DNA from 4 places in the Streptomyces sp. NPDC012474 genome. Region 3 is predicted to be linked to each of the others. Evidence: riboswitches for the same ligand, from Rfam matches in the RefSeq annotation. Region 3 holds a riboswitch; each other region holds the start of a gene.
The links. A riboswitch is a leader RNA that binds a small molecule or an ion and turns the genes downstream of it on or off. The one in region 3 is predicted to bind cyclic di-AMP.
Positions count from the first base shown of each region.

Region 1: it holds a riboswitch for cyclic di-AMP, as region 3 does, so the genes downstream of both, ACFY9S_RS11670 (peptidoglycan DD-metalloendopeptidase family protein) here and ACFY9S_RS22615 (peptidoglycan DD-metalloendopeptidase family protein) in region 3, are expected to answer to the same signal.
Region 2: it holds a riboswitch for cyclic di-AMP, as region 3 does, so the genes downstream of both, ACFY9S_RS08930 (transglycosylase SLT domain-containing protein) here and ACFY9S_RS22615 (peptidoglycan DD-metalloendopeptidase family protein) in region 3, are expected to answer to the same signal.
Region 4: it holds a riboswitch for cyclic di-AMP, as region 3 does, so the genes downstream of both, ACFY9S_RS07995 (peptidoglycan DD-metalloendopeptidase family protein) here and ACFY9S_RS22615 (peptidoglycan DD-metalloendopeptidase family protein) in region 3, are expected to answer to the same signal.

Region 1 is NZ_JBIBEP010000004.1:212,506-218,110, forward strand. Features, by position in the region: gene ACFY9S_RS11650 (Glu/Leu/Phe/Val dehydrogenase dimerization domain-containing protein) at 1-483, shown strand, start outside; gene ACFY9S_RS11655 (TetR family transcriptional regulator C-terminal domain-containing protein) at 579-1,190, shown strand; gene ACFY9S_RS11660 (SGNH/GDSL hydrolase family protein) at 1,285-2,070, opposite strand; gene ACFY9S_RS11665 (DUF6250 domain-containing protein) at 2,216-2,932, opposite strand; gene ACFY9S_RS11670 (peptidoglycan DD-metalloendopeptidase family protein) at 3,115-4,044, opposite strand; cyclic di-AMP (ydaO/yuaA leader) riboswitch at 4,049-4,210, opposite strand; gene ACFY9S_RS11675 (alpha-galactosidase) at 4,520-5,605, opposite strand, start outside.
Region 2 is NZ_JBIBEP010000003.1:176,644-182,248, reverse strand. Features, by position in the region: gene ACFY9S_RS08940 (outer membrane lipoprotein carrier protein LolA) at 1-915, opposite strand, end outside; gene ACFY9S_RS08935 (polyprenyl synthetase family protein) at 1,148-2,158, opposite strand; cyclic di-AMP (ydaO/yuaA leader) riboswitch at 2,659-2,834, shown strand; gene ACFY9S_RS08930 (transglycosylase SLT domain-containing protein) at 2,840-3,619, shown strand; gene ACFY9S_RS08925 (Cof-type HAD-IIB family hydrolase) at 3,583-4,431, opposite strand; gene ACFY9S_RS08920 (GNAT family N-acetyltransferase) at 4,603-5,605, shown strand, end outside.
Region 3 is NZ_JBIBEP010000010.1:114,367-119,971, forward strand. Features, by position in the region: gene ACFY9S_RS22605 (insulinase family protein) at 1-1,198, shown strand, start outside; gene ACFY9S_RS22610 (insulinase family protein) at 1,195-2,583, shown strand; cyclic di-AMP (ydaO/yuaA leader) riboswitch at 2,776-2,940, shown strand; gene ACFY9S_RS22615 (peptidoglycan DD-metalloendopeptidase family protein) at 2,953-3,741, shown strand; gene ACFY9S_RS22620 (FCD domain-containing protein) at 3,929-4,624, shown strand; gene ACFY9S_RS22625 (HPr family phosphocarrier protein) at 4,788-5,069, opposite strand; gene ACFY9S_RS22630 (GNAT family N-acetyltransferase) at 5,249-5,605, shown strand, end outside.
Region 4 is NZ_JBIBEP010000002.1:670,357-675,961, forward strand. Features, by position in the region: gene ribA (GTP cyclohydrolase II RibA) at 1-497, opposite strand, end outside; gene ACFY9S_RS07980 (MarR family transcriptional regulator) at 664-1,179, opposite strand; gene ACFY9S_RS07985 (dihydrofolate reductase family protein) at 1,268-2,398, shown strand; tRNA gene ACFY9S_RS07990 (tRNA-Met) at 2,464-2,537, shown strand; cyclic di-AMP (ydaO/yuaA leader) riboswitch at 2,827-2,983, shown strand; gene ACFY9S_RS07995 (peptidoglycan DD-metalloendopeptidase family protein) at 2,995-4,035, shown strand; gene ACFY9S_RS08000 (aldo/keto reductase) at 4,225-5,169, shown strand; gene ACFY9S_RS08005 (PrsW family glutamic-type intramembrane protease) at 5,245-5,605, opposite strand, start outside.

The DNA.
Region 1 (5,605 bases), on a different contig from region 3:
TCGCTGCTCGCCGCCCGGGACGTCCACGGCACGGTGCACCGCTCCGCGTTGCGCCCCGGCGACCGCGAACTGCCCGGCGGCGCCTGGCTGTCGGCCGACGCGGAGGTGCTGGTGCCGGCGGCCGTGTCGTACGCGATCGACGCCGGGAACCAGGAGCGGATCACCGCCCGCTGGGTGGTGGAGGCGGCCAACATGCCCGTACGGCCGGAGGCGGAGCCGCTGCTGGCCGCGCGCGGGGTGACCGTGCTGCCGGACGTCGTGGTCAACTCGGGGACGAACGCCTGGTGGTGGTGGACGCTGTTCGGGGACATCGGCGCCGACGCCGAGGAGGCGTTCGCCCGCACCCGTCGCTCGGTGCGGGACCTGGTCGAGCGGATGCTGGGCCGCGCGGAGGCCGACGGGACGACCCCGCGAGCCGCCGCCCACGCGATCGCGGCGGACCGGCTGCCGCTGATCGCGGAGCGGTTCGGCTGGTTCCGCTGAGGTGCCCGCCGCCTCCCGAGGCTGCTGTCGCGGGCCGGCCGGACAGGCCGGAACGCCCCGTCGAGGGGCCGTACGCGCGTGGGTAGGGTGACGGAGTGACGAGAGTCCGGTTGAGCGTGGCCCAGCGGCGCGGGGATCTGCTGCGGGCCGCCATCGAGCAGATCGAGGCGAGGGGTGTGGCGGCGGTCAGGATCGCCGACGTGGCCTCGGCGCTGGGCGTGAGCAACGCACTGGTCCTCTATCACTTCTCCACGAAGGAGCAGCTGGTCGCCGCCGCGTTCCGGCACGCGGCGGAGGGCGACCTGGCACATCTGCGCAAGCTGCTCGGCCGCCGCTCACCCGCGCTGCGCCGGCTGCGGTCGGCCGTACGGTGGTACGCCCCGACCGGGCAGGCCAAGGGCTGGCGGCTGTGGATCGAGGGCTGGGCGGCGGCGCTGCGCGATCCGACGCTGCGGGAGGTCGCCCAGGACCTCGACCGGCAGTGGAAGGCGGCCCTCGGCGAGGTCATCGCGGAGGGCGTGGCCGCCGGCGAGTTCCGCTGCCCGGACCCGGCCGGTACGGCCCTGCGTCTCACCGCCCTCCTCGACGGCCTCGCCGTCCAGCTGACGTCCTACGGCGCGGTGCCGCGATCGCGGGCCCAGGAATGGGTGGAGGAGGCGCTGATCCGTGAGCTGGGCCTGGCCCGTGAAGAGCGGCTGACCCCTTAGGGCCTGTCGTTCGCATCACGCCGCAGACGCGGCTGCGACGCCTGCGGGCGGCGCCGGTTCCGACCGGCGCCGCCCGCACGCGCAGGAGCCGCTCTCACGCCACCGATGCGATCCGCATCCTGATGTCGTCCGGCGACAGCGCCCCCTTGGCCGTCACATGGTCGCCCGACGACTCCCCGCGCAGCCGGCGCCCGATCCACGGCACCAGGAACTCGCGCGCCCACGCGACGTTGTCCCGCCGCGCGTCGAGTACGCCGCGCGGGGGCAGCGGAGGCCACTCCTGCTCGGGGTCGGCCGGCACCTCGAGGCCGAGCACCTGGCCCGCGCGGAGCGCCACGCGCGTGTGCCCCTCGGGCGACAGGTGCAGCCGGTCCGCGTCCCAGGCCCTGCGGTCTCGCACGCTGCGCAGGGACCACAGGTCGAGCACGGGGCAGCCGTACCGGTCGGCGATGGCCCGGACGTGTCCGTTGTACGTGGCGATCTTGCCGCGCAGGTGCTTGAGCACGGGCACGCCACGGGTGTCGAAGCCGGTCGTCACCATGACCGTGCCGGACACGGCGGTGAGCTGGGCCAGAGCACGCTCGAAGCGCTCGGCCACCTCGTCCGGGTCGGTGCCCGGCCGGATGATGTCGTTGCCCCCGGCGCAGAACGAGACGAGGTCCGGGGCCATGTCGACGGCCCGCGGAACCTGGTCCGCCACGATCTGGTCGAGGAGTTTTCCGCGTACGGCGAGATTGGTGTATCGGAAGTCGCCCTCGGGCCTGCGGTCGGCGAGCAGGACGGCGAACCGGTCGGCCCAGCCGACGAACGCCCCGTCGGGGCCGGGATCACCGACGCCCTCGGTGAAGCTGTCCCCCACCGCCACGTACGACCCGATCACTGCTCTGCTGTCATTCTTCGAATCGTCTGCCACAGCAGCTCATGATTCACCTTCGAATGTGACCTACGCGACCGTAGGAAGGGATTGACGGGCGGTGAGATAAGCCACTCCCAAAGCGTTCGCAAACTCCGGAATACACCGCTTGTCAGGGATGTTTCGGGGTGAGCCGCCAGACCCGGAATCCACTGATCCGGAAATGGCTCCAGACGGTCCGGAAGGCGAAGTGGCCGCTCGTGTAGGGCTGTGGGTCGGTGTGGTCGAAGACGAGCCGCCCGTTGTTCCACCACCGGACCGTCGAGCCGTCGGAGACGATCCGGACCCGGTTGGGCTCGTTCGGGACCAGCAGCGGTTCGGTGTAGTCGAACACCAGGGGGCGGACGCCGGGTTCGCCGACGTAGCGGCGCAGCCGGGTCGTGGTGTTGTAGTTGGCCCCGTACCCCGCGTAGTACGTCGTGAGGTGGTCGTACTCGTCGAGGGCGCCGCCGCGCGCAGTCGCGAAGAGGTCGCCCGGGGAGCGTACGTCGGTCGCGTTCCAGAAGTTGTTGAGGTCCGAGACCCGGTCGTTGACCCCGCCGTCGGAGACGGGGGTCGCGGTGTACTCGAGGACGTACGGCCCTTCGAGCCGCTGCCTGAACCACACGGTCGCGCCGCTCGGCACGTCGATCTCCAGGATGCCGCGGGAGGCGGTGACGGCGCCGCCGTCCTGGAGTTCGGTGACCCACTGGCCGAGGCCGTGGCAGAAGTCGTCGCGGGCGAGGAGGCGACGGTGACGGGGTGCGGCGTGCGCGGCGGCCGTGGGGGCGAGGGCCGCCAGGGCGGCTCCGGCGGCCAGGGCTCCGAACGCTCTGCGGGTGGTCGGCACGGGACACAGCTCCTCGGGAAGACTCTGGAAAGCGCTTGCACTCCGGGCGGGATCACTCTGTCCCAACTGCCGCCGCATGTCGATCCCTTGACACGGCCGACCGTGCGCACACGTCGAAGGCCGGACCCGGGGATCGGGGTCCGGCCTTCGGCCGCGTGTCAGGCAGGTGGTCGTGCGGCCGGTCAGCCGACGGAGACGCCGTGCGAGCGCAGGAAGGCGACCGGGTCCATGTCCGAGCCGTAGTCCGGCGTGGTGCGGATCTCGAAGTGCAGGTGCGGTCCGGTCACGTTGCCCGTCGCGCCCGACAGGCCGACCTGCTGCCCGGCGGTCACGGTCTGGCCGGCCGAGACGGAGAGCTGGGACAGGTGGGCGTACTGGGCGTAGTGGCCGTCGGCGAGCTTGATGACGACCTGGTTGCCGTAGGCGCCGCCCCAGCCGGCGGAGACGACCGTGCCGGCGCCGACGGCCTTGAGGGAGGTGCCGGTCGGGACGACGAAGTCGACACCGGTGTGGTAGCCGCTGGACCACATGCTGCCGGACATGCGGTACGGGGTGCTGACGGTGGCACCGGCGACCGGGAGGCTGTAGCCGCCGGCGTTGCTCTCGGCGGCGGGCTTGGCGGCGGCCGGCTTCGCGGCGGTCTCCGCCTGCGCGGAGGACTCGCCGGCGGACGGCTGGGAGGCCGGGGGCTTCGGGGCGGAGGCCTTCGGCGCGGACGGGGCCGAGGACTGCGGCGCGCTCGCCGCCTGCTTGCCGATCGACAGCTTCAGACCCGGGTGGATCAGCGACGGGTCGGAGCCGACGGCGTCACGGTTGTCGGCGTAGAGCTTCTTCCAGCCGCCGCTGACGTTCTGATCGTCGGCGATCTTCGCGAGATAGTCGCCGGCCTGCACGGTGTACGTGCGGGCGCCGGTCGCCTTTTCGGCGGCCTTCTTCTCGGCCGCCGGGGCCGACTGGACGGCCTTTTCGGGAGCCGACTGCGGGGTGGCGGCATGGGCGCCGGCGGCCCCCATGAGCGGCAGCGCGAGAGCGGCTCCGCCGGTTCCGGCGACGGCGATGGAGCGGGTGAAACGCTGGGCTTTGGGACGGCGGTGCTTACCCTTCGCGGGCATGGCGAATTCCTCTCCGTCGCCTGCGAGGTGAGCTGTCGGGTGCGGGCTGGAGATGCCCGGCCGCGCCTGGGCGCGGCTTAACCCCAAGCCGTTCCGGGAACCGGAACAGGCGTCTTACCTGTGGGTCCCCCGCTCCTGCCGTACGTCGGGTCAGTGTGTGCGGGCTCCGGTCGGCGGCAGGATTAGGCGTCCGTCCGGATTGGTGTGGAACGTAAGCGACCAGGACGCAAACGGACAAGCTTGCGGTTGCCCGTGACGGTGTTTCTCTTGACGCGTCGACACATCCGCGGTCACCGAGCGTGGATTACCGATCTCCCGCTTTTCCCAACCGCCCTGAACAATGCGTGAATTACGTGAACATGGCGACAACAGATCGTCACGAATATGACGATGGTCACGCACCCCGACCTCATCTCCTTTACGATCGGGGCACGTTATCCCTAAGCGGCTCAATCGCCCTATTCGGACAGAACGCCTACTTCCGCTTAAGACGGACGACCACGGCGTTCAGATCCCCTCGCAGGCCGACCCGCAGTCCGTGATGAAGCAGCACGGCCCCGCGGTGGACTTCACCCGTTTCGAGGCATTCGTACGACGCGGTCGGGTCGAGGGCACGCATCCGGAGCGCAGGTACGGGCTCGCCGTAGCGCTGCGCCTGGAGCCAGGCGAGGACGACCGTCTCGTCGCCGAGGACGTACTGCACCGCGCTCAGCCCGCCCCGCGGGGGACGCAGCCGGTACTGGTCGCCGCGCTGCACCACGGGCCGGATCCCCTTGTAGAGCCCCACCCACTCCCGCGCCTCGGCGAGCTCCTCCCGCGTCCACCGCGTGAGATCGCCGCCGACCCCCAGCACCCCGGCCATGGCGCTGACGAACCGGAACCGCAGGGAGCTGGCCCGCCGATTGAGCATGGCGTTCGGACTGTCGGTGACCCAGGCGGCCATGACCCGGGCCGGATGGATCTGGCTGAAGCCGTGCTGGATGGCGAGCCGGTCGAGCGGGTCGGTGTTGTCGGAGGTCCACACCTGGTCCGTGCGGCTCAGCACACCGAGGTCGATCCGCCCGCCGCCGCCCGAGCAGGACTCGAAGGCCACGCCGGGGTGGGCGGCCCGCAACCGGTCCAGCAGGGCGTACAGGCCGTGCACGTGGTCGACCCACAGCCGCTGCGGGTAGGGGTCGTCCGGCCAGCCGGCGTCGGTGAAGCAGCGATTGAAGTCCCACTTGACGTAGTCGACCGGCGCTCGGGAGAGGAGCCCGTCGAGCTGCTCCCACAGGTACTCCCGGACGTCCTCGCGGGCGAGGTTGAGTACGAGCTGATTGCGGAACTCCGTCCGCTTTCGTCCCGGTTGGTACTGCACCCAGTCGGGGTGCGCGCGGTACAGGTCGCTGTCCGGGTTGACCATCTCGGGCTCGACCCAGATCCCGAACTGCATGCCGAGGCCGTGCACGTGGTCGGCGAGGGGCTTCAGCCCGCCTGGGAAGCGGTCGGGGTTGGGGCTCCAGTCGCCGAGCCCGGCCCGGTCGCTGGTGCGCGCCCCGAACCAGCCGTCGTCGACCACGAA
Region 2 (5,605 bases), on a different contig from region 3:
GTCGCCCGAGGCCTTGCCGGATGCCTTGCCGGCGTCCTTCTCCTCGGTGACCTTCGCCCCCTTGGGCGGGGCGAAGTCGAAGGTGGAGGCGGCCGGCCTGGCGAAGCTCACCTTCGTGAAGCCCGCGTCCACGACGGCCGAGCCACCGCTCGCCGGGGTCAGCGTGAACTTCAGCGGCATGCCGGTCTTCGCGTCCACGGCCACGGTGATGGCGCCGACCGTCGAGCCGGACTGCTTCGGCTTGACGACCAGCTTGTAGGCGTCCCGGCCGGCGACCTGGGCGGTGCCGTCCACGGTCACGGACGTGGTGTCGTCGACCGCCTTCAGGGCCTCCTCGGCGAAGTCCTTGGGCATGGCCGGCGGCTGCTGGTCCTTGCCGCGCTCCGGGCTGTCGGAGGAGGTCCCGTGGTAGACCTCGTTGGACTTGCTGTCGTAACCCCAGACGTCCTTGCCGTTGTGGATGAGGCTGTACTCGGCGGCGTTCTCCAGCAGCGACAGTTTCTGCTTGTCCGGGCCGTCTGCCGCGACGCGCAGGGTGTGCGTGCCGGAGGCCAGTTCGGTGAGTTTGGCCGTCGGGTCGGCGGAGGAGCCGCCCTCGCCCTTGCCCGTGGCACCGGACAGCAGGCCCGACTCCAGGCCGCCGAGGTTCGGCAGTCCGAGGTCCGTGCTGATCTTCACCGTGCCGGACAGCTGCTGGACGTCCGACTTGGCGATCTTCTCGATGAGTTGCTGTGCGGTGATCTTCGGGAGGTCGGGGTCCCCGGAGTCGGCGAGCGCGGGGACCAGCCCGATCGTCGCGGCGGCCACCCCCACCACCGTGACCGGGACGATGTACCGCGCGGCTTTGCGCCGCACGGAGCGCTGCTCGTCGCCCTCTCCGGCGGTCGTGCTGTCGTCGGATGCGTACGGTGCCATGTGTGCCCTACCTCCGTGATCGGCGGCGGCTGTCCGTGTCGTCCACGCACTCGTCCCTGAGCCGCCATTCTCACCCGAACAGGTGAGGAGTGGTGTCTTTCCGTGGTGTCCATCTGACCAAATCGGCCAGGGAGATACGTCAGACCCCGGGCTCAACTCCGTGTACTGCTGGGGTATGACACGGAAGGGCCGCTTCTCCCCCGACCCGTAGGGGTCGGACGGTACAGAGGCCCTAGCCGGCCCGGTGCACCACCGCGTCGCACAGCTCCAGGAGCGCCGTCTTCGCGGTGCACTCCGGCAGGGGTGCGAGCGCCGAACGGGCGTCCTGGGTGTAGCGGACGGTGTCCCGCCGGGCCTGCTCCAGCGCCGGGTGGGCCCGCAGCAGGCGCAGGGCCTCGGCGTGCCGGGCGTCGTCGGTGAGGTCGGAGTCGAGCAGGTCGCACAGGGCGGCGTCCTCGGCGAGTCCGAGCCGGGCCGCCCGCTCGCGCAGCCGCAGCACCGGCAGCGTGGGGATGCCCTCGCGCAGGTCGGTACCCGGCGTCTTGCCGGACTCGTGGGAGTCGGAGGCGATGTCCAGGACGTCGTCCGCGAGCTGGAAGGCGACGCCGAGCCGCTCGCCGTACTGGGTCAGGACGTCCACGACCGTGTCGTCGGCGCCGGACATCATCGCGCCGAACCGGCACGACACGGCGACCAGCGAGCCGGTCTTGCCGCCCAGCACGTCGAGGTAGTGCTCGACGGGGTCCCGGCCGTCCTGCGGTCCGGCCGTCTCCAGGATCTGGCCGGTCACCAGCCGCTCGAACGCCTCGGCCTGCACCCGCACGGCCTCCGGGCCGAGGTCGGCCAGGATGTGCGAGGCGCGGGCGAAGAGGAAGTCGCCGGTGAGGACCGCGACGGAGTTGTCCCAGCGGGCGTTCGCGCTCGCGACGCCGCGGCGCACGGAGGCCTCGTCCATCACGTCGTCGTGGTACAGCGTGGCGAGGTGGGTCAGCTCCACGACGACGGCCGACGGCACGATCCCGGGCGCGTACCGGTCACCGAACTGGGCGGAGAGCATCACCAGCAGGGGGCGGAACCGCTTGCCTCCGGCCCGCACCAGGTGCTGGGCGGCCTCCGTGATGAAGGGCACCTCGCTCTTGGTGGCCTCGAGCAAGCCTTCCTCGACAGCCGCCAGTCCGGCCTGGACATCGGCTTCCAGAGCCTGGTCCCGCACGCTCAGCCCGAACGGCCCGACGTCGGTCACGAGGGGTCTCCTGTCTGCTGTGTCTGCCGGTGGTTACGCGGATTGTCGATAGGTCGCTGCCCACACTCCGGCCAGCGTATCCGGTCACGTTTCGATCACCGCCAGCACCCAGGGTTACAGGCCGGGCGGTATCCGATCACGACCGTTATGTTTTCGATCAACCTATAAGAACAGATATAAATCGACTTACCCAGAGGTAGCGAACTATGCACGATTTGCCGAGAAGAGTCGGTGAATTCCTCTTGGTAGAAATTGCCCCACAGACTCGTGATCAGTGAGTTGAATCACTTGTCCCCCTTTTCCGTCCCGCCTCGGCATCGGCCCGTACCACCTTCCCCCGAACGCCAGTTGAGCCTTGGCTGCCGCAAAGGATCAAGCGGCCAAAACAACCCCGACCAAGGTCAACCGCTCGATGTGTGACTGAGGCGCTTGTTCCCGACATGTGCTCTCGCATACGTTCCCGGCCTGTCCGGCGGACGCCCAATCCTGCCGCCGCCCGGACTCCCCACCAACCGACTCACTCACGCAGGGCAGGAGCGGGGGACCCAGGTAAGTCGCCGGTCCGCACAGCGGCACGGCTCGGGGTGAAGCCGCGCACGGCACACAGCGCCGTACGCGGCCGGGCACCTCCCGGCCCGAACCCGACAGCTCACCTCGCAGGCGCCGGAGAGGAATATCGCCATGGCCGGACGAGGCAAGCACCGTCGCCCCAGAACCAACCCGCTGACCCGAGGCTTCATCGCCGCCGGTACCGGAGGAGCCGCACTCACCCTGCCGCTCCTCGGTGCCACGCACGCGAGCGCCGCCGAACCCCAGAGCGCACCCGCCGCCGCACAGTCCGTGCCGCAGGCGGCCCAGCCCGCCAAGTCCCTCCCGTACACCGTGGTCAAGGGCGACTCGCTTGCCCGCATCGCGGACAAGTACGACGTCTCGGGTGGCTGGAAGCAGCTGTACAAGGACAACCGCGCGGCCGTCGGTGACGACCCGAAGCTGATCCACCCGGGTCTGAAGCTGACGGTGAAGACCACCAAGACGGACACCGCGAAGAAGACGGCGACCAAGTCGTCCGCCCCCGCCAAGCCGGCCGCCGAGCCCGCCGGCGGCGTCACCCAGGCCACCCAGGCGTCCGTGAAGACCTACCCGGACAACCTCGACGGGTGGATCCGCGAGGCGCTGGACATCATGGCGCAGAAGGGGATCCCCGGGTCCTACGACGGCATCCACCGCAACATCATGCGTGAGTCGTCCGGCAACCCCCAGGCGATCAACAACTGGGACTCCAACGCCGCCAAGGGCACCCCGTCCAAGGGTCTCCTCCAGACCATCGACCCGACCTTCCAGGCCTACCACGTGGACGGCACGTCGTGGGACCCGTACGACCCGGTCGCCAACATCACCGCGGCCTGCAACTACGCGGCCGACCGCTACGGCTCGATCGACAACGTCAACGGCCCGTACTGAGCCGCCCCGCCCAGCAGTCGTTCGAGGACGACGGCGATGCCGTCGTCCTCGTTCGACAGGGTGACCTCGTCGGCCACGGCCTTGAGTTCGGGATGGGCGTTGGCCATCGCCACGCCGTGGCCGGCCCAGTCGAACATCGGGATGTCGTTGGGCATGTCACCGAAGGCGATGGTGTCCGCCGGTCGCAGCCCCAGATGCTCGGCGGCCAGCGCCAGGCCCGTCGCCTTGGTGATCCCGCACGGCTGGAGTTCGACCGTGCCGGGCCCCGACATCGTCACCGTCGCCAGTGAGCCGACCACCGAGCGGGCCGTCGCCGCCAACTCGTCGTCCGACAGATGGGGATGGCGCAGCAGCACCTTGCTGATGGATTCACCCCACAGTTCGTCGCGGCGGTCGACCCGCACGGCGGGCAGGGTCGGGTGCGGCATCAGGTAGCCCGGCTCGATCAGCGTGAGCCCGTCGACCCCGTCCTGGTCGACCGCCGCGTACACCTGCCCCACCTCGGCCTCGATCTTGCCCAGGGCGGTCTCCGCCAGCTCCCGGTCCAGGGTGATGGACCACAGCAGCCGGTCCGCGCCGGCGTCGTACACCTGCGCGCCCTGCCCGCACACCGCGAGCCCCGTCGCGCCGAGGTCGTCCAGGAGCGGCCGCACTCTCGGCGCCGGCCGGCCCGTCACCACGAGGTGCTGGGCACCGGCGTCCGCCACCCGCGCGAGCGCGGCGAGAGACCGGTCGGAGAGGGTGTCGTCGCCGCGCAGCAGCGTCCCGTCCAGATCGGTGGCGATGAGTGAATATGCGATGGGTGCGGCCATGATCAGAGAATACGGACAGCGCGCCCCTTCGTTTCATCGTACGACCCACGCCGATTGCCCGGTTGAAGGCCTCTGCACCGGTTGGCAACAACATGCTCCGCTACCTACCCGTGGGGCCGCATCGAGCGGTACCTTCCAAGTGTCCAGGGGGGACTTGATCGGGGGGTCGGGTTGAGCAGTGGGCGCATTCGTGTGGCCGGGCCCGGGGAGCTCGGCGAAGGGGAGAGGGAGCGCTGGCGTGCGCTGCGGGCGGCCTGCGAGACACCGCGCAACCCCTTCATGGAGCCGGAGTTCACCGAAGCCGTCGGCCGGGTCAGGCCCAGGGCGCGGGTGGCCGTGGTGTACGAGGGGCTGGAACCGGCCGGGTTCCTGCCCTATGAGCGCGGCCCGTTGGGGCAGGGCCGGGCGATCGGCCTCGGTGTCTCGGACGCCCAGGGCGCGATCCTGCGGCCGGGTCTGGACCTGGAGACGGACCAACTGCTGAGGGCTTGCTCGGTGTCGAGCTTCGCCTTCGACAACCTGGAGGCCGAGCAGCGGCTGTTCGTCCGGTACGCGGCCGAGGAGCACGCCACCTACGTCATCGACGTGGAGAAGGGCTACGAGACATACGAGTCGGTGCTGCGCGCACAGTCGCCGAAGTTCCTGAAGACCACGCTGGCCAAGGAGCGCAAGCTGGGCCGGCACGCCGGTGACCTGCGGTTCGTGTTCGACGAACGCGAACCGGCCGCGCTGCGCACGCTCATGGAGTGGAAGTCCGCCCAGTACCGCAGGACCGGCCGCCGGGACCGGTTCGCCCAGGAGTGGATCACCGGGCTCGTCGGGCAGCTGGCCCGGACCCGGGCACCGGAGTGCAGCGGCACGCTGTCGGTGCTGTACGCCGGTGAGCGGCCCGTCGCCGCGCACTTCGGGCTGCGTTCGTCCTCGGTGCTGGCCTGCTGGTTCCCGGCGTACGACCCGGAGTTCGCGAAGTTCTCACCCGGTCTCGTGCTGCACCTGCGCATGGCCGAGGCGGCGGCCGCCGACGGCATCGGCACGCTCGACCTGGGACGGGGCGCGGCCGAGTACAAGGACGCCCTGAAGACGGGCGAACTGCCCGTGTACGAAGGTGCGGTGACCCGGCCGGGGGCCGGCGCGGCACTGCACTGGCTGAGCCGCGAGCCCACACGCCGCGCGC
Region 3 (5,605 bases):
CACCGGTCTGGCTCACCTTTTCGAGCACCTGATGTTCCAGGGTTCCGCCCAGGTCAAGGGCAACGGCCACTTCGAGCTCGTCCAGGGCGCGGGCGGCTCGCTGAACGGCACGACCAGCTTCGAGCGGACCAACTACTTCGAGACCATGCCCGCCCACGAGCTGGAGCTCGCCCTCTGGCTGGAGGCCGACCGCATGGGCTCGCTGCTCACCGCGCTCGACGACGAGTCGATGGAGAACCAGCGGGACGTCGTCAAGAACGAGCGCCGCCAGCGCTACGACAACGTCCCCTACGGCACCGCTTTCGAGAAGCTGACCGCGCTCGCCTACCCGGAGGGCCACCCCTACCACCACACCCCGATCGGCTCCATGGCCGACCTGGACGCCGCGACCCTGGAGGACGCGCGCGCGTTCTTCCGCACCTACTACGCGCCGAACAACGCCGTACTCTCCGTGGTCGGCGACATCGACCCGGAGCGGACCCTCGCCTGGGTCGAGAAGTACTTCGGCTCCATCCCCAATCACGACGGCAAGCCCGCTCCGCGCGACGGCTCGCTGCCGGAGACCATCGGTGAGCAACTGCGCGAGGTCGTCGAGGAGGAGGTCCCGGCGCGCGCCCTGATGGCCGCCTACCGGCTGCCGCACGACGGCACGCGCGCGTGCGACGCGGCCGACCTGGCCCTCACCGTCCTCGGCGGCGGCGAGTCCTCCCGCCTCTACAACCGGCTGGTGCGGCGCGACCGTACGGCCGTGGCGGCCGGCTTCGGCCTGCTGCGGCTCGCCGGGGCGCCCTCCCTGGGGTGGCTGGACGTGAAGACGTCCGGTGACGTGGAGGTTCCGGTCATCGAGACCGCCATCGACGAGGAGCTCGCCAGGTTCGCCGAGGAGGGCCCCACGGCGGAGGAGATGGAGCGCGCCCAGGCCCAGCTGGAGCGCGAGTGGCTGGACCGGCTCGGCACGGTCGCCGGCCGCGCCGACGAACTGTGCCGGTACGCCGTGCTGTTCGGCGACCCGCAGCTCGCCCTGACCGCCGTCCAGCGTGTGCTGGAGATCACGGCGGAGGAGGTCCAGGAGGTCGCCAAGGCCCGCCTGCGGCCCGACAACCGCGCGGTGCTCGTGTACGAGCCCGTCACCGACGAGGACGCCACCGAGGACACCGCAGCCGCGGCCGGCGACGAGAACGAGGAGGCGGCCAAGTGACCGAGCTCGCCACGATGGACTTCCACGCCCGGCCGCAGGCGGGCGACGCCAAGCCGTGGGCCTTCCCCGCCCCCGAGCGCGGCACGCTCGACAACGGCCTGACGGTGCTGCGCTGCCATCGCCCCGGTCAGCAGGTCGTCGCCGTGGAGGTCCTGCTCGACGCCCCCCTGGAAGCCGAGCCGGCCGGCCTCGACGGTGTGGCCACGATCATGGCCCGGGCCTTCTCCGAGGGCACCGACAAGCACTCCGCCGAGGAGTTCGCCGCCGAGCTGGAGCGCGCGGGTGCCACTCTCGACGCGCACGCCGACCACCCCGGCGTCCGGCTCAGCCTCGAGGTGCCGGCCTCCCGGCTCGCCAAGGGACTGAACCTGATCGCCGACGCGCTGAGGTCGCCCGCGTTCGCCGACAGCGAGGTCGAGCGGCTGGTCGCCAACCGCCTCGACGAGATCCCGCACGAGCTGGCCAACCCCTCCCGCCGCGCCGCCAAGGAGCTCTCCAGGGAGCTGTTCCCGTCGGACGCGCGTATGTCGCGGCCCCGGCAGGGCACCGAGGAGACGGTCGCCGCGATCGACTCCGCGGCCGTTCGCGGCTTCTACGAGAAGCACGTCCGTCCCGCCACGGCCACCGCCGTGGTCGTCGGCGACCTCACCGGCATCGACCTCGACGCCCTGCTCGGGGAGACCCTGGGCGCCTGGACGGGCTCCTCGGCCGAGTCCCGCCCCGTGCCGCCGGTGACCGCCGACGACACCGGCCGGGTCGTCATCGTGGACCGCCCCGGCGCCGTCCAGACGCAGTTGCTGATCGGCCGGGTCGGCCCGGACCGGCACGACCGCGTGTGGCCCGCGCAGGTGCTCGGCACGTACTGCCTCGGCGGCACCCTCACCTCCCGTCTGGACCGCGTCCTGCGCGAGGAGAAGGGCTACACCTACGGCGTACGGGCGTTCGGCCAGGTCCTCCGGTCCGCTCCGGACGGCACGGGTGCCGCGATGCTCGCCATCAGCGGTTCCGTCGACACGCCCAACACCGGCCCCGCTCTGGACGACCTCTGGACGGTGCTGCGCACCCTCGCCGCCGAGGGGCTGACCGACGCCGAGCGGGACGTCGCCGTGCAGAACCTGGTCGGGGTGGCTCCGCTGAAGTACGAGACGGCCGCGGCGGTCGCGAGCACGCTGGCCGACCAGGTCGAGCAGCACCTGCCCGACGACTACCAGGCCACGCTGTACCGTCAGCTCGCCGCGACCGGCACCGTGGAGGCCACCGCGGCGGCCGTGAGCGCCTTCCCGGTGGACCGTCTGGTGACCGTCCTCGTCGGTGACGCTGCGCAGATCAAGGCGCCCGTGGAGGCCCTGGGCATCGGCGAAGTGACCGTCGTCGCCGCCGAGTAGCGGCACGCGCGCGTAGGGGCCCTGGTTGTCTTCCAAGGCACCAGGGCTCCTTTATGCCCGAATTGATACGGAGGTTGCCTGTCTGCCCTGTGGGATCCGCTACAAACACCAGGATTCGTTTGGGAATTGAAAGTGGCGCCGCTTAGCGTCGTCCGGGCTGTTCGTCAGGCAGTGCGCCGCATCCGCGGCACCGGACAGTCATCGCCGAGTCCCCGTACGGCGCGAGCCAGGGGAGCCGGGGACCCATCGAAGTCCCTGGGGTGAATCGGGCGCCCGCGCGAGCCGCGAGGGAGTCCGTAGGAGACCTTCCTGCTCCGAACCCGTCAGCTAACCCGGTAGGCGAGAGGGAAGGAAAGGACCAGCCACTACATGGCGTTCACTCGCGCCACCGGGAAGCACCGTCGTCCCAGCAGGATCCAGCGCGGCACCGCCCGCGCCGCGGGCGTCGCGGCCCTCGCCACCACCGGCGTGATCGGTACCGTGGCAGCCCCCGCGGCCTTCGCCGCCGAGCCCAGCGCCGAGCAGACCGGCCTCACCCCGGTCGTCACCATGGGCGACACCGTGGCCCAGCAGATCGACGCCCAGGCGGTCGCGCAGCAGCAGGCCGCCGACGAGACCGCCGCCAAGCAGAAGGCCGAGGAGGCCGCCCGCAAGCAGGCGGCCGAGGCGGCGAAGAAGGCCAAGCAGGCGGCCGAGGAGGCCCGTGAGGTCAAGGAGCGTGCCGCCCGCGAGGCCGAGCGCAAGCGCCTCAACACCTTCGTGTCCCCGATCTCCGGCTCGTACGTCTCCACCAGCTATCAGGCCAACAGTGGCCTGTGGTCCTCCGGCAGCCACACCGGTGTCGACTTCCACGCCGCCAGTGGCACCTCCGTCCACGCGGTCGGCGCGGGCACCGTCGTCGAGGCCGGCTGGGGCGGCTCGTACGGCAACCAGATCGTGATCAAGATGAACGACGGGACGTACACCCAGTACGGCCACCTGTCCTCCGCCGGCGTCTCGGTGGGCCAGCAGGTCACTCCGGGCCAGCAGATCGGCCTGTCCGGCGCGACCGGCAACGTCACCGGGCCACACCTGCACTTCGAGGCCCGTACGAGCCCCGAGTACGGCTCGGACATCGACCCGGTCGCCTACCTCCGCTCGCACGGCGTGAACGTCTGACCGGAACCTCAGCGCTGTCCCCGAAGCCCCGGCTCCCCGAGCCGGGGCTTTCGGCGTTTACTGCGGAGCCTGTCCAAAAAATATCCCTGGATTCCCGCTTGCCGTCGGAAATTCCGGCTCATTGCAATAGAGTCACGGAACGGGCGCCGCTCGTCGGCGTTTCACGGGAATTAAGGGGAGGTCGGTCATGCGTATTCCCGCGCACTCGGTGTGCACGGCCATCCGGGACGACATCGTCGCGGGTGTCCACGGACGCGGCAGCCGGCTCACCGAGGAACTCCTCGCCCGCCGCTACGGCGTCTCGCGGGTGCCCGTCCGGGAGGCGCTGCGCACTCTGGAGGCCGAGGGCTTCGTGGTGACCCGCCGGCACGCGGGCGCGTGCGTCGCCGAACCCACCGAGCAGGAGGCGGGCGACCTGCTGGAGATGCGCATGCTCCTGGAGCCGCTCGGCGCGGCCCGCGCCGCCCAGCGCCGCACCGAGGCGCATCTGAAGGTCCTGCGCGGCCTGGTCAGGCTGGGCCAGGAGCGGGCCCGCCGCGGCAGCAGCGACGATCTGCGCTCCCTCGGCGGCTGGTTCCACGAAACGCTCGCCCAGGCCTCCGGCAGCCCCGCACTGACCTCGATGCTCACCCAGCTCCGCCACAAGATCGCGTGGATGTACGCCGTGGACGCGCCGGTCAGCCCGGTGGAGTCCTGGACGGAGCACGGCGCGATCGTGGACGCGGTGGCGCGCGGGGACGGCGAGCGCGCGCGGGCGGTCACGGCGCTGCACGCCGAGCGCGCGCGGGGTGCGCACCGACTGCGTTTCCGCTCCGGCAGGGAGCCCGCGGACCATGTGAGGAACTCGCAACATCCCGTAAACACGGCGAGCCCGCGGCATTAACACGGCGGCCGTATACAAAGAGCAGCCAATTCGTGCGGGTCTATTTCCCTTGCCCGGAAACTGGAAATTCCAGAATTCTGGCCCCTCGTCGATGGGAATGACGAAGGGCTCGCCCGGCGAATACGGACGAGCCCTTCGGTGTGCGCCGGATCGGCGCACGGGATCAGACGGTCTCGGGCAGTTCCTCGAGACCCTCGGAGACCAGCTTGGCCAGCCGGTCCAGGGCGGCGTCCGCGCCCTCGGCGTCGGAGGCGAGGACGATCTCCTCGCCACCCTGGGCGCCGAGGCCCAGGACGGCCAGCATCGAGGCCGCGTTGACGGGGTTGCCGTCAGCCTTGGCGATCGTCACCGGGACGCCTGCGGCCGTGGCGGCTCGGACGAAGATGGAGGCGGGGCGGGCGTGGAGACCCTCGGCCCAGCCGACGTTGACGCGGCGCTCAGCCATGTGTTGCTGCCCTTCGGTGTTCAGGGTTGTCTAGACCAGTTTCCCATATCGTGAAGCCCGCCCGGAGCGGTCCTCGCGTTCCGCTCCAGGGGTGCCGTCGGATCGCGGCCTCGACCCGACTGACGCCCTCCACAGACTGCCTCGCGCCACTGTCGGACGCTAGCCGTACTCTGGGGCCCATGCAGACCTCGCCGGACCGGCACGAGTATCCCGCCCACTGGGAAGCCGACGTGGTGCTGCGCGACGGAGGCACCGCGCGCATCCGGCCCATCACCGTTGATGACGCCGATCGCCTGGTCAGCTTCTACGAGCAGGTCTCCGACGAGTCGAAGTACTACCGCTTCTTCGCGCCGTACCCTCGCCTGTCCGCCAAGGACGTCCACCGCTTCACGAACCACGACTTTGTGGACCGGGTGGGACTCGCGGCCACGATCGGCGGCGAGTTCATCGCCACCGTACGCTACGACCGGATCGGCGCGGACGGAACGCCCGCGTCGGCACCCGCCCACCCGTCTCCCGCCACCGCCCGTGCCGGA
Region 4 (5,605 bases), on a different contig from region 3:
AACTGACTCGCCTTGTCGGGGTTGTTGGAGAGCAGGTCCAGTTCGCCGATGCCGAGGGCCCGGAGCATCTGGGCCGCGGCCGTGTAGTCGCGGGCGTCCTCCGGCAGTCCCAGCGCCGCGTTCGCCTCGTACGTGTCGAGCCCCTCGTCCTGAAGGGCGTACGCGTCGAGCTTGTTGTAGAGGCCGATCCCGCGGCCCTCCTGGCGGAGGTACAGGAGTACGCCGCCGCGCTCGGCGATGCTCTCGACCGCCTCGCGCAGCTGCGGGCCGCAGTCGCAGCGGGCGGAGCCGAACACGTCCCCGGTCAGGCACTCGGAGTGCAGCCGCACCAGCGGGACCGGGCCGGGCTCGCCGAGGATCACGGCCACGTGCTCCTGGCCGTCGGCCAGCCCGTGGAAGGTGACGAGCTCGGCGTCGGCCTCGTAGCCGTCGTAGAAGCGCAGCGGGACCCGGACGCGGGAGCGCGGGGTGGCGATGACGGCGGGGGTGTCGGGCATGCGGGGCCTCCGGGTCCGTTTCCTGTTCGGCTGCACAGCCGTACTGCTTAAGATTTGAAACAGTCGCACTGCTTTAGATTTGAAGCAGATGCACATCCCGAACCCTACTCGTGCTTCAAATTTGAAGCAATGAGAGGGGCGAGAATCCTGTCCGGTGTGACGCGCGTCACGAACAGGACGGTGAAGACCTCCGGCGCCACGGCACGTCGTCCGCCGCCGTCCTCGTCCCGTCCTCCTGGAGGCCCTGGGCGATCGCCGCGGTGATCTCCTCCAGCTGCCCCACCTGCTCCTCGCTGAGCCGGTCGAACAGGAAGCTCCGCACGGTGTCGACATGCCCGGGCGCCGCCCGTTCCAGCACGGTGAACCCCTCGTCCGTCAGCGCGGCGATGCTGCCCCGCTTGTCGTACCGGCAGGCCTCGCGCCGCAGCAGGCCGTCCTTCTCCAGCCGCGTCACCGCGTACGTCAGCCGGCTGCGTGTGATCTTCAGCCGCTCGGCGAGATCGGTCATCCGCAACCGCCGCTCCGGGGACTCCGACAGGACGGACAGGATGGAGTAGTACAGGTGCGGCATGCCGGCGTCCTGCTGGAGCTGCCGGTCGATCGCGTCCTCCAGGAGCAGCGAGGCGGCGACGTAGGCGCGCCAGGCGCGTTGCTCCTCGGGGGTGAGCCAGCGAGTCGTCATGCCCCCAGTGTAGGTTTGTTTAAAACTTGAACCAAGCCCGCCTTGGGGCCCTGTCGGTCCCGCCGTCCCGACCAGCCGCGGAGCGTCGATGCCTCACCCGTACGTCCTGCTGTCCGCCGCCGTCTCCCTCGACGGCTACTTGGACGACACCGGACCCGACCGCCTGCTCCTGTCGAGCCCGGCCGACTTCGACCGGGTCGACGAGGTCCGGGCCGGTGTCGACGCCATCCTGATCGGCGCCGGCACCGTCCGCGCGGACAACCCGCGGCTCCTGGTGAACTCGGAGGAACGCCGGGCCGCCCGCCGGGCCGCCGGAAAACCGGAGTACCCCCTGAAGGTCACGGTCAGCGGCTCCGGCGACCTCGACCCGGACGCCCGCTTCTGGCACACCGGCGGCGAGAAGGTCCTCTACACGACGGACCGGGGCGCCGAACGCGCCCGCGCCCTCGGCCTCGCCACCGATGTCGTCCCGCTCGGCGCCGACCTCGACTGGCGGCGGCTGCTCACACACCTGCACGACGTCCGGGGCGTGCGGCGGCTCATGGTCGAGGGCGGCGGCCTGATCCACACCCAGCTCCTCACCCAGGGCCTGGCCGACGAACTCCAGCTGGTCCTCGCACCCCTCTTCGTGGGCGACCCGGGGGCGCCCCGCCTCTTCGGCCCCGGCGGCTACCAGGGCGGCCGGCTCCGGCTGCTGGAGTCGCGGCGGATCGAGGACGTGGTCCTCATGCGCTACGAGCCGACCGCGCCGGGCACCGGCGCCCTGCCCGCCGCCGCCGACCACCACTGGCTGGCCCTGGCCTGCGAACTGGCCGACCGCTGCCCGCCGTCGGACACGGCGTTCAGCGTGGGGGCCGTCGTGGTCGCGGCCGACGGCACGGAACTGGCCCGCGGCCACTCCCGCGAGGCGGGCGACCCGGTCGTGCACGCCGAGGAGGCGGCCCTGGCGAAGCTCGACCCCGCCGACCCGCGCCTGCCCGGCGCGACGGTGTACAGCAGCCTGGAGCCGTGCGCCCGCCGCGCCTCCCGCCCCGCACCCTGCGCCCGGCTGATCCTCGACGCCGGCGTACGGCGCGTGGTCACGGCCTGGCGTGAGCCCGGCACCTTCGTGACGGACGCCGACGGCAGCGGCGTCCTGGCAGCCGGGGGAGTGGAGGTCGTCGTCCTCCCCGAGCACGAGGAGCGGGCCAAGGCCCCGAACCACCACCTACCGGGCTGAGCACGGGCCGATCGGTGGGTGTGCACGAGTGGTCCCGCGGATGGCGTACACTGGAGACACAACGACGCGGGGTGGAGCAGCTCGGTAGCTCGCTGGGCTCATAACCCAGAGGTCGCAGGTTCAAATCCTGTCCCCGCTACTGAAGGCCGAGGGCCGGAATCCAAAAAGGATTCCGGCCCTCGGTCATTTCCCCCGTACCCCATTACGCTCGGTGAGTGAACCACCCCGTTCCGCGCGGGAACTGACGCCCCGTCAAAACTCCTCAGTCACTTGCGAAGCGGTCAACTCGCCCGATTTACTCCGGTCATGGCAGGTAAGTCCGCGCGAAAAAGGTTAATGATCAAGCGGAATCGCTGGAATACCCCTCGCGCGTCTATTAACGTTCGATAACGCAGCGCGGTCGTCCCAGCCGTCACAGAAGGCGGCTCCGTGCGCACGCGCCGAATCCCGAAAGGGAACCGGGGAACCACCACTTGGGGTGAATCGGGCGTATACCACCGTGGAAGCACGGCCGGTATACGCGCGTAGGAGACCTTCCTGCTCCGAACCCGTCAGCTAACCCGGTAGGCGAGAAGGAAGGAAAGGAGCACGCCCACGTGGCGTCCAACCGGCCTGCCCCCGCGGCCCCGCTCGCGCCGAAGCGCGACACCGACACCTTCGGCTACGGCAATCAGCCCACCGAAGAGGGCCCGTTCCAGGAGTGGAACCCCACCGAGGAGTCCATCCGTCCCGTCCGTGGCCGGCATCGTGTCACCAAGCAGCGCGGCGGAGGCCTCGCCCGCAGCTCCACCGTCCTGGGCGTCGGCGTCATAGCCGCCGTGGGTGCCGGCGGCATGGCCAGCGCCCAGACCGGCAAGCCCCCGGTGTCCATCTCCGTCCCGGACCTGCCCTCGGTGGGTTCCCTCATCTCGGACGACGACACCCCCGAAGGTTCCGCCACTCCGCTCAGCAGCCTCGGCACCGCCGCGGCCGCCACCGAGCAGACCAAGGGCACCTCCGGCGCCGGTGCCGGCGAGGCACTGCGCGCCCGGATCATGGCCCAGGTCGAGCACCAGCAGGACCAGATCGAGACCAAGGCCGCCGAGGACGCCGCGGCCGCCGCCCAGAAGGCCGCCGCGGAAGCGGTCGCCAAGGCGGAGAAGGAAGCCAAGGACAAGGCCGCCGAGGCCAAGAAGAAGGCGGAGGAGGAGGCCAGGAAGAAGGCCGAGGCCGAGCGTCTCGCCGCCCTGGCCAAGCAGTTCACCCTGCCGACCTCCTCGTACACCATCACCTCCAGCTTCGGCCAGGCCGGCGCCTACTGGTCCTCCGGCTACCACACGGGCCTGGACTTCGCCGCCCCCACGGGCACGCCGATCAAGGCCGTGCACAGCGGCACCATCACCGAGGCCGGCTGGAACGGCTCGTACGGCTACAAGACCGTCCTCACCCTCGATGACGGCACCGAGATCTGGTACGCGCACCAGTCCTCCATCGGCGTCAGCGTCGGCCAGAAGGTCAGCACGGGCGAGGTCATCGGCCGTGTGGGCGCCACCGGCAACGTCACCGGGGCCCACCTTCACCTGGAGGTCCACTCCGGCGGCTCCACGAGCGGCATCGACCCGATGGCGTGGCTGCGGGGCAAGGGACTGAACCCGTAAGCCGTACCCACCCGTTGAAGCACCGGCGGCCCTGACGACGACCCCCCGACGTCAGGGCCGCCTCATGTCCGGGGCGTGCACGGCAGGGCCGGAGCGCGTGCCGGAACGTCGTGCCGCGGCAGGAGTGTTCACAGGGTCTTTGCGTCCCCCGTGGAATGGGCCGCTTCGGTACGGGCGTTGACGTGCGGTATGACTTCTCTGCGCAAGCTCGGCCCTTCCGGCCTCGACGTCTTCCCGCTCGCCCTCGGCGGCAACGTCTTCGGCTGGACCGCCGACGAGGCCCAGTCGTTCGCCGTCCTCGACGCCTACACCGCCGCCGGCGGCAACTTCGTAGACACCGCCGACTCCTACTCGGCCTGGGTCGAGGGCAACCAGGGCGGTGAGTCCGAGACCGTGCTCGGCAAGTGGCTGAAGTCCCGCGGCAACCGGGCGGACGTCGTCGTCGCCACCAAGGTCAGCCAGCACCCCGAGTTCCGCGGCCTGTCCGCCGCCACCATCACGGCAGCCGCCGACGCCTCCCTGCGGCGCCTCGGCACCGACTACATCGACCTGTACTACACGCACTTCGATCAGCCCGACGTGCCCGTCGAGGAGATCATCGGCGCGCTCGACACCCTCGTGAAGGCCGGCAAGGTGCGGCACATCGCCGCCTCCAACATCTCCGCCGAGCGGCTGCGGGCGTCCCTGGAGTTCTCCGACCGCGAAGGGCTCGCCCGGTACGTAGCCCTTCAGCCCCACTACAACCTGGTATCCCGCGACACCTACGAGGGTGAGCTCCAGGATCTCGCCGAGCGGGCCGGCCTGGCCGCCGTGCCGTACTTCGCCCTCGCGTCCGGCTTCCTCACGGGCAAGTACCGGGCCGGTGCGGCGGTCGAGAGCGCGCGGGCGGGGAGCGCGGCCAAGCACCTGGAGACCGAGCGGGGGCGACGGGTGCTCGCCGCCCTCGACGACATCGCCGCGGCGCACGACGCGCCCGTGGCCACCGTGGCTCTGGCCTGGCTCGCCGCCCAGCCGACGGTGGTGGCGCCGATCGCCTCCGCGCGGACGGTGGAGCAGCTGCCCGCACTGACCGGCGTCGGCGAGCTGACGCTGTCGGAGACCGAGATCGGGCGGCTCACGCAGGCTTCGGCCTGATGGACACGACAGGCAGCTAAGAGGGCGGCCTTTCACCATGAGCGTCCGACCCGGACGGGCATGGTGAAAGGACCCCTAGGAGCGGTACGGGTTGTACGCGGGGTACGGCGTCGGCTGTGGGTCGTACCCGTACACCCCGTACACCGGCCAGGGCGGGGCCGACACCGGGACCGGAGGGGCGGTGATCCGCGCCGCGTGGTCCAGCGCGGGTCGGGCCACCTCCCGGCGCCGCCACAGTTCGCCGAGCAGTTCCCGCTCCCGTACGGCGAAGCCGGGCCCGGCGCGGCCACGCCGGGCCCGGTGCCGCAGGAACGCCAGGGACGTCGCGTACGCCTCGTACCGCGCCACCTCCCGCGCCGCCGCCCTGCCCACGTGACGGCGGGCGTGCTGGCGGGCGATCCGCCGGGCCCGCATCGAGCCGAGCGCGTACGGCTCG